Regions from separate parts of the Pseudomonas sp. H2_D02 genome, predicted to be linked through region 1. Evidence: riboswitches for the same ligand, from Rfam matches in the RefSeq annotation. Region 1 holds a riboswitch; each other region holds the start of a gene.
What was found. A riboswitch is a leader RNA that binds a small molecule or an ion and turns the genes downstream of it on or off. The one in region 1 is predicted to bind cobalamin.
Positions count from the first base shown of each region.

Region 1 (4,635 bases):
CGAGGCTGCGCAAACCGAGGGCGCAGTACAACGCGAGGATGTCCACCAGCCAGCCCACCAAGGGTGCCCAGGACAAGGCCGTGGCCAGCAAGGTCAAGGGCAGCACGGCGATGATCCACGCCGTAACACCGTGACTGCGCCAGCCACGCCCACCGGAATTGAAACGTTGTTCGATACGGCTGGCGAAACCGCCGAATGCCACCAGCGGATGCCAGCGCCGGGGCTCGCCCAGCAACGCATCCAGCGCCACTGCGGCGGCGCTGAGCAACGCTACGCTCATGGGCGCACTCCCCAGTGATTTTCATAAAGCAGTTCATTGAGCGGACGCGGTTGCGCCCAGCCTTCCAGGGCGAGCATTGGCGCCGGATAGAAACCTTCGACTGGGCCAAGACACAGAATCGCCAGGGGCTTGGCGCCTGTGGGCAACCCCAGCAGATCCGCCAGCGCCTGGGGTTCGAACAACGACACCCAGCCCATCCCCAGCCCTTCGACGCGAGCCGCCAGCCATAAATTCTGGATGGCACAGGACAGCGAGGCCAAATCCATTTCCGGCAACGTCCGACGCCCGAAAATGTGCCGCTCGCGGTCATCCATCAGCGCCGCCACCAGAACTTCGGCACAGTCGTTGATGCCTTCGACCTTGAGTTTCATGAACTCATCGCTGCGCTCGCCCAGGGCTTCGGCGGTGCGGATGCGCTCTTCTTCCACCAAGTGCTGGATCTCGCCCCGCAAGGCGCGATTGCTGATACGGATGAATCGCCACGGTTGCATCAGCCCGACGCTGGGGGCCTGGTGCGCGGCTTCCAGCAGGCGGCGCAGTAATTGCGGCTCGACGGTGCCGCCGTTAAAATGGCGCATGTCACGGCGTTCGGCGATGGCGCGGTAGACGGCTTCGCGTTCGGCCAGGGAGAAATCGTTGTCAGTCATGGCCTCTTCGCGAGCAAGCTCGCTCCCACACCGGTAGGCGTTGTACTTGAGATCACACGATCCCCTGTGGGAGCGAGCTTGCTCGCGATAGCGACCTGAAGATCAGGCGCAAACAACGCGGCAACCGCCCTCGGATTGGACGGAAAATAGAAATGGACGTAGGAAGCCGTCATTCGTCCTTGTCGGAAAACCGCCTCCGCTCCCCGTCCGCCATTGGGGCTGTGCCCACGGGCAATCGGCTCAAGCTCGGTACTGGTCAGCGAATGATGGTAGGTATGCCCGCGCAGGGTACCTTCCGGCAAATCCACCGATTGCAGCGCGAGGGCGGCCAGGCGCTTCTGCATCTGCGCATCCCCGGCCAGCAAACCCAGCAGTTCGGCGCGGACGCCTTCAACGTCGGTCAACGAATCAAGCAGATACAGCATGCCGCCACATTCGGCGAGCAGCGGTTTGCCGGCCGCATGGTGGGCACGGATCGCTGCCAGCATCGGCGCGTTCTGCGCCAGGGCGACGTGGTGCAGTTCGGGATAACCGCCAGGCAGATAAAGACTGTCCGCCTCTGGCAATTGGGTATCGTGAATCGGCGAAAAGAAACTCAACTGCGCGCCCATGGCCCGCAGCAGATCGAGGCTCGCGCCGTAAGTGAAGGCAAACGCCTCGTCCCTGGCGACAGCGATGCGCACACCGTCGAGCCACGGCTCGACAACGGTCATCTCCGGAGCCGCGAATTCAACGCTGGGCGGCAGAGCCACTTCACAACTGCTGGCCAACGCCTCGGCGGCAGCGTCCAGGCGAACGTCCAGGTCGTTCAACTCACTGGCCTGGACCAGCCCGAGATGACGGCTTGGCAACTCGATGCCGGTTTCCCGTGACAACGCGCCATACCAGCGCAAGCCCTCGGTCAGGCTGCCTTCGAGCAATTGCGCATGACGCAAGGTCCCGACCCGGTTGGCCAAGACCCCGGCGAACGGGAGGTCCGGTTGATAACGCGCCAGGCCCAGGGCCAAAGCGCCGAAGGTCTGGGCCATGGCCGTGCCGTCGATCACCGCGAGTACCGGCACGCCGAAATGCCGCGCCAGGTCGGCGCTGGACGGCGTGCCGTCGAACAGCCCCATCACGCCTTCGATCAGGATCAGGTCCGCTTCGGCGGCAGCCTCCCACAACAGCCGGCGACTTTCCTGCTCGCCGACCATCCACATGTCCAATTGATAGACCGGCGCGCCACTGGCTCGCTCAAGGATCATCGGGTCGAGAAAGTCCGGACCACACTTGAACACCCGCACCTTGCGCCCCTGGTTGCGGTGCAACCGTGCGAGGGCGGCGGTGACGGTGGTCTTGCCCTGGCCGGAAGCCGGGGCGGCAATCAACACCGCCGGACAATGGCGGCTGGTCATCGGCGCATCGCTCACAATTCGACGCCTTTCTGCGCCTTGATGCCGGCCTGGAACGCATGCTTGATCATGCCCATTTCGGTCACGGTATCGGCCAACTCGATCATCTCGGGCTTGGCGCCGCGACCGGTCACCACCACATGCTGCATGGGCGGTCGGGCTTGCAGATCGCTCAGGACTTGATCGAGGTCTAGGTAGCCGTGCTTGAGGGCGATGTTCAGCTCATCGAGTACCACGAGGCCAATGGCCGGGTCGCTGAGCAACTGACGCGACACAGCCCAGGCGGCTTCGGCGGCGGCGATGTCGCGCTGGCGGTCCTGGGTTTCCCAGGTGAAGCCTTCACCCATGACATGAAAGCGCACCTGCTCGGGGAAGCGGCGGAAGAACAGCTCCTCGCCGGTGCTGTTGCGCCCCTTGATGAACTGCACCACGCCGCATTGCATGCCATGGCCCATGGCCCGGGCCAGCATGCCGAATGCCGAACTGCTCTTGCCCTTACCGTTGCCGGTCAGCACCAGCAGCAGGCCGCACTCGTTCGGCGAGTTGGCGATGCGCTCGTCAATCACGGCTTTCTTGCGCAGCATGCGCGCCAGGTGGCGTTCGTCGCGATCGGGCGTGTCGGTCATGGGGGAGCTCTCCGTTGGGACTGGATAACGGCGGGCGGGCAAAAAAAGGACGGCAATGAGCCTGGCATCGCCCACCGTGATGCCGTTGGATGAATCAGGCCGGTCTCCGGGCTCATGAGCGGCATAACGCCTGGCTGCGCGCCTTCCCATGTCCTGGAACACAGTGGCTTAGGCACAGCGTTGACTCATTTACCGTTGCGGGGGCAGCGCCGGGTTTGTGTGCACGCACCGGCTTCCCTGTTTCACCCTATCGGCCATTGCCATAGAGCACCTGAAACAAGCCGCGAAGGTTAGAGGGTTGGGGGTGGAGCGTCAATTAAAGCCGCGACGGCCATCACCTGGGACATTGGCCCGGATCAATAAACTGACGTCAATCTTGTGTGATGCTGCGGCAAGTGATATCAAAGAGACACCATGACCCGATATCACAAGAACAAGAGGGCAAACGCATGCAAGGCATGATCATCAGCAATCCGAAGCTGGAATTCCTGCGCCCGGTGTTGGAACGCTGGTTCGACTGTATCGACCGCTACAACGCCGTGCGCGGCGATAGCGACACACCTTATTGGCACGATGAAAAAGCCAACCTCGGGTTGCTGTCGGCCGCCGCCTGGATGGCTGAGATGGTCACGCTGCAGGACGCGTCCACGCGCAAACAGAACGAAGAAGGCGAACGCAACGCCCGCGCCGACCTGTTGATTGCCAGTACCGATGAACGCGCCTTCATCCAGGCGACCCAACGCTGGCCGAAGGTCAACAACCTGAACCTGACCCAACCGCTGCTGGAAGCCACCAGCGACGCCAAGCGCATCAGCTATGCCAGCGACTTGAAGCTCGGCTGCCTGTTCGTCGCCCCGCAAAAAGCCCAGCAGAGCGCCACGCCCGAAGAACTGCAGGACATGATCGATGACCTGCAGAAAGAAAACACCTGCGCCGTGGCCTGGTATTTCCCCTATGCCTATCGCAAATTGCGCAACGAAACCGGGCACTATCACCCTGGCGTCGCGGTGCTGTTAAAGCAGGCCCATGGTTGATCTAGTGGAACCTGTGGGAGCGGGCTTGCTCGCGAATGCGGTGGGCCAGTAGGCATAAATAGTGACTGACCCACCGCATTCGCGAGCAAGCCCGCTCCCACCCAGATTTCACTTGGCTAAGCGGCCGCCCGCCATTGAACCATCCCACGTCTACGCTTCTCTATGAATAACACCATGCATTCATAGGGAAGCCCGCATGCTCAAGCCCTCTCATCTTTTGATCGTCGCCCTTGCTACAGGGCTAGTCGCTTGCGGCGAGTCTTCCACCTTGCAGGTTTCCGATGGGATCGGCCCGTCGCCGAAACTGCCCGAGCCGAACAAGACCCTGATCCCCACGGTGAATATCGCCGAAGCCGTCGGCTGGCCGGACGGCGCCAAGCCAACCCCGGCCCAAGGCCTGAAGGTAGTGGCGTTCGCCGAGGGGCTGGATCATCCACGCTGGCTCTATGTCCTGCCCAATGGCGATGTATTGGTGGCGGAAACCAACGCACCGCCCAAGCCCGACGATGCCAAGGGCATTCGTGGCTGGGTCATGAAAAAAGTCATGGGACGCGCCGGCGCTGGGGTGCCAAGCCCCAACCGCATTACGTTGCTGCGCGATGCAAACCATGACGGCGTTGCTGAAACCCGGACGATCTTCCTGGAAAATCTCAACTC
Region 1 covers NZ_CP162816.1:5,370,256-5,374,890, forward strand. Annotated here, with positions in the region: gene cbiB (adenosylcobinamide-phosphate synthase CbiB) at 1-280, opposite strand, end outside; gene bluB (5,6-dimethylbenzimidazole synthase) at 277-927, opposite strand; gene AB4N42_RS24620 (cobyrinate a,c-diamide synthase) at 924-2,321, opposite strand; gene cobO (cob(I)yrinic acid a,c-diamide adenosyltransferase) at 2,333-2,944, opposite strand; cobalamin riboswitch at 3,025-3,234, opposite strand; gene AB4N42_RS24630 (hypothetical protein) at 3,394-3,978, shown strand; gene AB4N42_RS24635 (PQQ-dependent sugar dehydrogenase) at 4,175-4,635, shown strand, end outside.

Region 2 (4,635 bases), 730 kb from region 1:
ACGGCAGCCTCGACAATAGCGGGCGGGGTGTCGAAATCCGGATCGCCCACCGAGAGCAACAGGACTTCCCTGCCCTCCTCGCGCATGGCCAGCGCCCGGTCGTGAATGTCCCAGGCGGCAGCGCCGTCACCGGTGATGCGTTGGGTCAAGGCTGAAAAGCGCATGGAATCTCCTGTGAGCGCGGTGTCCAGCCTCAACCCTATATCAAATCACGAAACGCGCCACCGCCGCATTCAACCCCACCGCCAGGCGCGACAGCTCATGGGTGGCGTCGCTGGTCTGTTGCGCGCCGCTGGCCGACTGGGTGGCCAGGTCGCGGATGTTCATCAGGTTGCGGTCCACTTCTCGCGAGACCTGGGCCTGTTCTTCAGACGCACTGGCGATGACCAGGTTGCGCTCGTTGATCTGGTGGATCGACTGAGTGATCTGCTCCAGCGCCACGCCGGCGGCCCGGGCCAGTTCCAAGGTGCTTTGGGTGCGCTGGTTGCTTTGCTGCATCGACTGCACGGCCTGGCCGGTGCCGTTCTGGATGCCGGCAACCATTTTTTCGATTTCCTGGGTTGATTGCGCAGTGCGATGGGCCAAGGCGCGGACTTCATCGGCCACCACCGCGAAACCCCGCCCGGCCTCGCCGGCGCGGGCGGCTTCGATGGCGGCGTTGAGGGCCAGCAGGTTGGTCTGTTCGGCGATGGCGCGGATCACGTCCAGCACCTTGCCAATGTCGCGGCCCTGGATTGCCAAGCCTTCAATCATCGAGGCGGTGGCTTGCACGTCGTGGGTCATGGTCTGGATCGCGTCGACGGTTTCCACTACCCGTGTGCGCCCCTCCTGGGCGGCCTGGGTCGACTGGTTCGACGCTTCGGAAGTCGACACGGCGTTGCGGGCGACTTCTTCGACGGCGGCGGTCATCTCATTGACGGCGGTGGCCGCTTGCTCGATCTCATTGTGCTGCTGTTGCAAACCCCGGGAAGATTCCTGGGTGACGGCGCTCAGCTCTTCGGCGGCGGCGCCCAGCTGGGTGGCGGAGCCGGCGATCTGCTCGATGGTCTGGCGCAGGCTGCCCTGCATCGCGCCGAGGGCCTGGAGTAACCGGGCGGGTTCGTCCTTGCCCTCGTCGGTGATAACGGTGACCAGATTGCCTCCGGCAATGGTCCGTGCTGCTTCGAGGGCCCGATTCAGGGGCGTGACGATGCTGCGGGTCAGCAGCAGGGCCAGCAGCACGGTGGCCAGCGCGGCGATGATCGAGACGACGAGAATGCCAGTGATGGCGCTGTTGTAATAGGCGCCGGCCTGGTCCGACGCTTCATGCCCCTCCGCCACGCTCATTGCAATGAGCTTGTTGAGTTGCTCGCCCATCTGGTCAGTGCCTTCCTTGATCCGTGTGTTGATGAGGCTGCGCAACGCGTCGGCCTTGTCTTGTCGGGATAGATCCAGCATTTCCTTCTGGGCCTGGAGGTAGTTTTCCAGGGTTTTCGAAAAGACTTTATACAGCTCAGCTTCATCTGGCTCGGCGGGCAGCGCTGCATAGGCTGCATTCGCCTTGTTGAGTTTTTCCACCAGCACGCCGATGCGGGTCTCGGCCTCGCTGAGGCTGGCGGGGTCGCGGTTGACCAGGATGCGAAATGAAAGAATGCGCATGCGCAGCACGTTTTCAAGGACATTGGCCAGGTGACCGACGGCGGGTAACTGGGTCTGCTCCATGTCCACCGACGCCTGGCGAATGACGGACATGCGATTGGCGGCGAACACGCCGAGCACAACGACCAATAGCGCAATGACGGCAAAGCCGAGAAAGGCTCGGGGGGCGATATTCAAGCTACGTAGGGACATGGGAAGACCTCGGTGGTGGGTCGAGCGTCCATGCCGCTGAGCGTATCGATTGGGATAATTATGTGTACGCCTACCGGGTTATCGGCTGGGCTTGAGGCTTTTTGCAGGAGGACGATGAAATATATTCCCGGAGTGTTCAATTGACGCCCCGCCCTCGCCCATGGTCTCCTGTGCGCCAGTTTGGGTGCCCTTCACAGGGTGAAACGGGAAACCGGTGAATCGTGTGCTTTACTTCAAGGCCACGTCAGTCCGGTGCTGCCCCCGCAACGGTAAGCGAGTGAAGCGTCGAATCCACTGTGCATGCGCATGGGAAGGTGACGCTTGCAGGCACGGCTCAAGCCCTGTCCCTCGTGAGCCCGGAGACCGGCCCATGACTCATTTTCAACAAACCCGCGGTGGGCGGGCGCTGTTCGAATCCCGGCGAGCCTTTGCCCGGGTTTTCATTGCGCTCGATCCGCCCGCTGACAGACCAGAGGGAAGCGCCATGTCGACCATCAGCAGCACCGCCCGCTCCACCAGCAGCACCGTTACCCTGAGCCAGCGCCTGAGCGCGGCGGTCCTCGCCTCGATCCTCGGCGCGGGCCTGGTCTATTTCGCCGGTTTCTCCCACATCGAAGCAGTGCACAACGCAGCCCATGACACACGGCACAGCGCCGCGTTCCCGTGCCACTGAGTGCTGCCGACATGATCAAGCGTATCGCGCAAACCGCTGGTTTCAGCGGGCTACTGGCCGCCCTGCTGCTGACTCTGCTGCAAAGTTTCTGGGTGTCGCCGCTGATTCTCCAGGCGGAGACTTTCGAGAAGGCCCCGGCGACCGAGGTCCATGAACATGCCGCTGGGGCTGCACATAGCCATGACGCCGAAGCCTGGGAACCGGAAGACGGCTGGCAGCGTGTACTGTCCACGACGGGCGGCAATCTGGTGGTCGCGGTGGGTTTTGCGCTGATGCTGGCGGGCCTGTACACCTTGCGTGCACCGACGCGGACGTCCCAGGGCTTGCTTTGGGGACTGGCCGGTTATGCGACTTTCGTGCTGGCGCCGACTCTCGGCCTGCCACCGGAATTACCCGGCACGGCAGCGGCGGATCTGGCCCAGCGGCAAATGTGGTGGATCGGCACGGCGGCGTCCACGGCAGTGGGCATCGCACTGATTGCATTCGGTCGGCATTGGCTGTTGAAGTTGCTGGGCCTCGCCATCCTGGTGACGCCTCATGTAATCGGCGCGCCCCAGCCCGAAGTGCATTCGATGCTGGCTCCCGAGGCGCTGGAAAGTGAGTTCAAGCTCGCCTCGCAATTGACCAATGTTGCATTCTGGCTGGCCTTGGGCCTGATCAGCGCCTGGCTGTTTCGCCGGAGCGCCCAGGCCCACCACGACGCATGAACGGCAGGCCGATCCTGGTGGTCGGCCTCGGCTGCCAGCGCGGTTGCCCGGCCAGTGTATTGCGGGCGCTGCTTGACCAGACTTTGCAGGCCCACGGCATCACGCTTGATCAGGTACGGGCGTTGGCCAGCATCGAGCTCAAGCGTGACGAACCTGGGCTGTTGGAACTGGCGGCGCAATTGTCACTGCCGCTGACGTGTTTCACTGCCGAGGAGCTGGCAGGCTATCAAGCACGGCTCAGTCATCTGTCCGAGATTGCCTTTGAGCGTACGGGCTGCCACGGCGTCGCCGAAAGCGCCGCCCTCGCGCTGGCCGATCGATGGGGTTCTTCCCCCGCGAGTTTACTGGTTACCCGCCAGAAGGCTGCACAAGCCACGCTGGCATTGGCGACGGCTTCGTAACACTCGATAATCGCCGCTGGAATCATGAGCGCTGCTCATGCACCCCCACTCAACAGGAAACCGGTCATGACCGTCTTCTTCATCGGTGCCGGCCCCGGCGATCCGGAACTGATCACCGTCAAGGGTCAGCGGCTGATTCGCAGTTGCGCCGTGATTATCTATGCAGGATCCCTCGTTCCGGCAGCCGTGCTGGACGGCCACTGCGCCGAACAAGTGATCAACAGTGCCGAGCTGCATCTGGAACAGATTATCGAGCTGATCAAAGACGCCCATCTCAAGGGGCACGACGTGGCCCGTGTGCATTCCGGCGACCCAAGCCTTTACGGCGCCATCGGCGAGCAGATCCGCTGTCTGCGCGAACTGGACATTCCTTTCGAAATCATCCCCGGCGTAACCGCCACGTCAGCCTGCGCCGCCCTGCTCGGTGCCGAGTTGACCTTGCCCGACGTGTCCCAGAGCGTGATCCTGACCCGTTACGCGGACAAAACCGCCATGCCCACGGGAGAAGAGCTGGCCAGCCTGGCGCAACACGGGGCGACCATGGCGATCCACTTGGGGGTCAACCACCTGGAAAAAATAGTCGACGAGCTACTGCCCCACTACGGCGCGGATTGTCCGATTGCGGTGATTCACCGGGCGACGTGGCCGGATCAGGATTGGGTGGTGGGGACGCTGGAGGACATCGCCGGGAAGGTACAGGCCAAGGGCTTCAGGCGTACGGCATTGATCCTGGTGGGAAGGGTATTGGGCAATGATGTATTCAGCGAATCATCGCTGTACCGCGCCGGGCATGCGCATCTCTACAGGCCCTGACCTGTCGGCACACCCGGATCCCTTGTGGGAGCGAGCCTGCTCCGGGCGGCGATCCGACGAAGGCGGTGGATCAGCCAGTAATGATGTCGGATGGGCTGGCCCCTTCGCGGGTAAACCCGCTCCCACAGGAATCGCAGAGGCTGTTGTGGCGAGGGAGCTTGCTCCCGCTGGACCGCGAAGCGGTCCCCAGGCGACTCACGCGTCCATCACG
Region 2 covers NZ_CP162816.1:4,644,526-4,649,160, forward strand. Annotated here, with positions in the region: partial or broken gene AB4N42_RS21165 (pyridoxal phosphate-dependent aminotransferase) at 1-164, opposite strand, end outside; gene AB4N42_RS21170 (methyl-accepting chemotaxis protein) at 205-1,830, opposite strand; cobalamin riboswitch at 1,996-2,216, shown strand; gene AB4N42_RS21175 (CbtB domain-containing protein) at 2,315-2,503, shown strand; gene AB4N42_RS21180 (CbtA family protein) at 2,515-3,210, shown strand; gene AB4N42_RS21185 (cobalamin biosynthesis protein) at 3,207-3,611, shown strand; gene cobM (precorrin-4 C(11)-methyltransferase) at 3,678-4,424, shown strand.
Region 2: it holds a riboswitch for cobalamin, as region 1 does, so the genes downstream of both, AB4N42_RS21175 (CbtB domain-containing protein) here and cobO (cob(I)yrinic acid a,c-diamide adenosyltransferase) in region 1, are expected to answer to the same signal.

Region 3 (4,635 bases), 850 kb from region 1:
CGTGTCTTTGTGCCGGAGCACAGGGTTTGCAGGCCGACCCTGTGCGCCTGACCAATCACGCGGGCGCTGCACCTCAAAAACAACAATCACGCCGCTTGCAAGGAACACCGCCCATGTTCGAACTCGATCACGACCTGGCGCAGGACATCGTCGACCGGGCGATGGCGATCCTGCCCTATAACGTCAACGTCATGGACAACCAGGGCCTGATCCTCGGCAGCGGCGAGCGCGAGCGCATCAATACCCGCCACGAGGGCGCGCAACTGGTCCTGGCCAACGGCCGGGTCGTGGAAATCGACGAACACACCGCCGTGCACCTCAAGGGCGTGCAGCCGGGGATCAACCTGCCGTTGATGCTCGACCAGCGGCTGATCGGCGTGCTGGGCATCACCGGCGAACCCGCACAATTGCGCACCTACGCCGAACTGGTGCGCATGACCGCGGAAATGCTGCTCGGCCAGCGCAACCAGCAGGCCGAGCAGCAATGGCGCCGCCAGCGTTGCGATGATTTGCTGGCGTTGCTGCTGGGCGATGCTGGGGATTCGCCACGGTTGCTCGACGAGGCGCAGCAGATGGGCCTCAAGCCGCAGCTGTCACGGGTGCCGTATCTGTTTGAACTGGGCCTGGAGCATGGCCCCGGGCAAACCGTGGAATCGTTGAGCGCTTGGTTGATGTCGCGCTACCCGGACAGTTGGTGCCTGACTCCGTCCAAATCCTCATTGCTCTGGTGCCGGCCGGTCACGGCTTCGGTGGAGAACGAGCGCCTGCTGGGCAAGCTCGACGGCTTGGGCTGGAATATTCTTCGAATCGCTGTGGGTGGGCAGGCCGAAGGCTTGGCGGGCCTGCGCCGTTGCTACCGGCGGGTGGCGGATTTGCTGGCGTATGGGCGCGATGTCCTGCCGCAGTCACGCTTGTTGATCCTCAATCGCTATCGTCTGCCGGTGATGCTCTGGCGGCATCGCAGCGACGATGCGCTGGACGAGCTGCTGACCCCGTTGCGCAAAGTCATCGCCAAGGACAGCAACGGCCAACTGCTGGCTACACTGCGAAGCTGGTGCGAACACGACGGCCAGAGCCAGGCCTGCGCCGACGCCCTGGGCATCCACCGCAACAGCCTGCGCTATCGCATGGAGCGCATCGCCGAACTCAGCGGCGTCGACCCGCTCAGGCTGGATGGGATGTTGGCGTTGTACCTGGGCGTCCAGTTGTTGCCACAGACCGTCGATACCCCCACATAACCTATGTGGGGTGCAATTGACTCATAACCCCGTGGCGAGGGAGCTTGCTCTCGCTGGGTCGCGCAGCGGCCCCAAAAAAGCGGCCGCTACGCAGCCGAGCGGGAGCAAGCTCCCTCGCCACAGATGCGCTGGCCACACGCTATGCGACCCAGCCTTTGTGAATTTGACCAATAATGCTCCAAGATTTTTGTGCGGCGGACCGGCGTCACGGTTACGGTCAGCTGGCAGCATGCTGTGCATCGGAACCGGAGAACAAAAATGAAAATAATCATCGCCCCCGACTCGTTCAAGGACAGTCTCAGCGCCCAGGGCGTGGCGGACGCCGTCGCGCAAGGGTTGGCCCAGGTCTGGCCGGATGCGCAGTTGATCAAGTGCCCAATGGCTGACGGCGGCGAGGGAACGGTGGAGGCGGTGCTTGCGGCCTGCAACGGCCAGTGGCGTGAAAACCGGGTCCGTGGCCCGCTGGGAGCCGCCGTCGAGGCCCGTTGGGGCTGGCTGCCGCAAAGCCGCACGGCAATCATCGAGATGGCTGAGGCCAGCGGCTTGCAATTGGTGCCACCGGGGCAGCGCGATGCTTGTTCCAGCAGCACCTTTGGCACCGGCGAACTGATCCGCGCCGCCCTGGATGAAGGCGCTAGCCGGGTCATTCTGGCAATAGGCGGCAGCGCCACCAACGACGGCGGCGCCGGGGCGATGCAGGCCTTGGGCGTGGCGTTGCTCGACGACCAGGGCCAGACGCTGCCGCCCGGCGGCCTGGCCCTCGGCAAACTGGCGCACATCGACCTGAGCCAATTGGACCCGCGTCTGGCCGGCGTGTGTTTCGAAATCGCCGCTGACGTCGACAACCCGCTCTGCGGCCCCCATGGCGCTTCAGCCGTGTTCGGCCCGCAGAAAGGCGCCTCCGGCGAACAGGTGCAGCAACTTGACCGGGCGCTGGCGCACTTCGCCGGACACTGTGCCCAGGTGCTTGACCGTGACGTTCGCGACGAACCCGGCAGCGGCGCCGCCGGCGGCCTGGGCTTTGCCGCCAAGGCTTTCCTCAAGGCGCAGTTTCGCACCGGTGTGGAAGTCGTCGCGCAATTGACCGGCCTGGCCGATGCCATCAGCGGTGCCGACCTGGTGATCACCGGCGAAGGCCGTTTCGACGCCCAGGCGCTGCGCGGCAAGACCCCGTTTGGCGTGGCCCGCATCGCCCAGCGCCACGGCGTGCCGGTGCTGGTCGTCGCCGGCACGCTGGGGGAGGGCTACGAAGCGCTCTATGAGCACGGCATCGATGCCGCGTTTGCCCTGGCGAACGGGCCGATGACGCTGCAAGAGGCCTGCACCGATGCGCCGCGCCTGCTGGCCGAGCGGGCCCGGGACATCGCGCGGCTCTGGCGGGTGGCGGCCCGCTGAATTCGCCCGCGCGGTAGTCGCCAGGACGCATCAGGCATCGCAGATTGCCTTCGGACATTGACCCGCCCGCACTCCCTGCGTAGCCTTGCGCCTTCGAGGTTCTTCGGCATGTGCCGAAGCTAAGAAGGGAACGCGGTCCAAGCCGCGGCTGCCCCCGCAACTGTGAACGGTGCCGTTTCTGCAAGGCCACTGTGCATGCCCTGTTACAACGGGCGCACGGGAAGGCGCAGCAAATTGTCAGCCCAGGCTTTGGATAAAAGCCTGCCTGGCCCGCCGTCAGCCAGGAGACCTGCCTCGACAACAGATTCTCACTACAACCGGGCGGGGTGATCCGGTGGCGAAATCTTCCGCGCACGCCCGTGCCTGCGGTTGTCGTCCCGTTTGCCCGCCACCTTGCCAAAGGGCATCCGATGAAAACACTGGCCAAACTCCCCGTCACCATCGTCACCGGTTTCCTCGGCTCGGGTAAGACCACCTTGCTGCGGCACATGCTCGACAACGCCCAGGGCCGGCGCATCGCGGTCATCGTCAATGAATTCGGCGAACTGGGCATCGACGGCGAGATCCTCAAGCAGTGCTCCATCGGTTGCACCGAAGAAGAAGCCAACGGCCGCGTCTATGAACTGGCCAACGGCTGCCTGTGCTGCACGGTGCAGGAAGAGTTCTTCCCGGTGATGCGCGAACTGGTGGCCCGTCGCGGCGACCTCGACCACATCCTCATCGAAACCTCCGGCCTGGCCTTGCCCAAGCCGCTGGTCCAGGCCTTCCAATGGCCTGAAATCCGCAGCGCCTGCACCGTCGATGCGGTCATCACCGTGGTGGACAGCCCGGCCGTCGCCGCCGGCACCTTCGCCGCGTTCCCGGATAAGGTCGATGCCCAGCGCAAGCTGGACCCGAACCTCGACCATGAATCGCCGCTGCACGAGCTGTTCGCCGATCAACTGGCGAGCGCCGACCTGGTGATCCTCAACAAAGCCGACCTGATCAACCCCGAGGACCTGGCAAAAGTGCGCCTGGAAGTCGCCGAAGAACTGCCGCCAGCGGTCAAGGTCATCGAAGCCAGCAGTGGTCGCCTGCCGCTGGACGTTCTGATCGGCTTGGGCGCGGGCTCCGAAGAACACATCGACAGCCGCCACAGCCATCACGACCACCACCATGACGGCGATGACGACGATCACGATCACGATCACGATGCCTTCGATTCGATTTCCATCGAACTGCCCCAGGCTGACGAAAGCCTGCTGCTGGACGCGTTGACGCAACTGGTGGTCCAGCACGACGTGCTGCGGGTCAAGGGTTTCGCAGCCATCCCGAACAAGCCGATGCGCCTGCTGATCCAAGGCGTCGGCACGCGCTTCGACAAGCACTTCGACCGCCAGTGGGGCGCCGACGAAGCGCGGGTCACGCGGCTGGTATTGATCGGCCAGGACCTGGACGCCGGGCTGCTCGAAGCGCAGTTGCGCGCTGCCCTCAGCGCCTGAGCCATGCACCTGCTCAGGACCCAGCCCGGCGGTTTCGTGTCGGATGACAACATCGCCGACCTCGGGCAAACCCCTGCCGAGCTGGTGATCCTGTGCAGCGGCGATTCCAGCCTGGCACTGCTGGCCGAAGCGGCGCGGCAGTTGCCGGACGACTACCCGCAGTTCCGCCTCGCCAACCCGATGCAGGTGCAGAACCACGCGTCGGTGGACCTGTATTTCGAAGACGTGCTGCAACACGCCAAGGTCATCTTGCTGTCGCTGCACGGCGGCATCGGCTATTGGCGCTACGGCATCGAGCGGCTGATGGAACTGGCCGGACGCGGTGTGCAATTGATCCTGGTGCCGGGGGACGACCGCCCGGACCCGGAGCTCAGCGACTTGAGCAACGTGCCTGTCGAAGATCGCGACCGGCTCTGGCAATTTCTCCGCCAGGGCGGGCTGGACAACGCGCTCAACCTGTTCCGTCATCTCGGCAGCCAATGGTTTGGCCGCGATTATTCGTGGGGCGAGCCCCAGCCCCT
Region 3 covers NZ_CP162816.1:4,519,349-4,523,983, reverse strand. Annotated here, with positions in the region: gene AB4N42_RS20555 (sugar diacid recognition domain-containing protein) at 114-1,238, shown strand; gene AB4N42_RS20550 (glycerate kinase) at 1,497-2,633, shown strand; cobalamin riboswitch at 2,713-2,944, shown strand; gene cobW (cobalamin biosynthesis protein CobW) at 3,044-4,114, shown strand; gene cobN (cobaltochelatase subunit CobN) at 4,118-4,635, shown strand, end outside.
Region 3: it holds a riboswitch for cobalamin, as region 1 does, so the genes downstream of both, cobW (cobalamin biosynthesis protein CobW) here and cobO (cob(I)yrinic acid a,c-diamide adenosyltransferase) in region 1, are expected to answer to the same signal.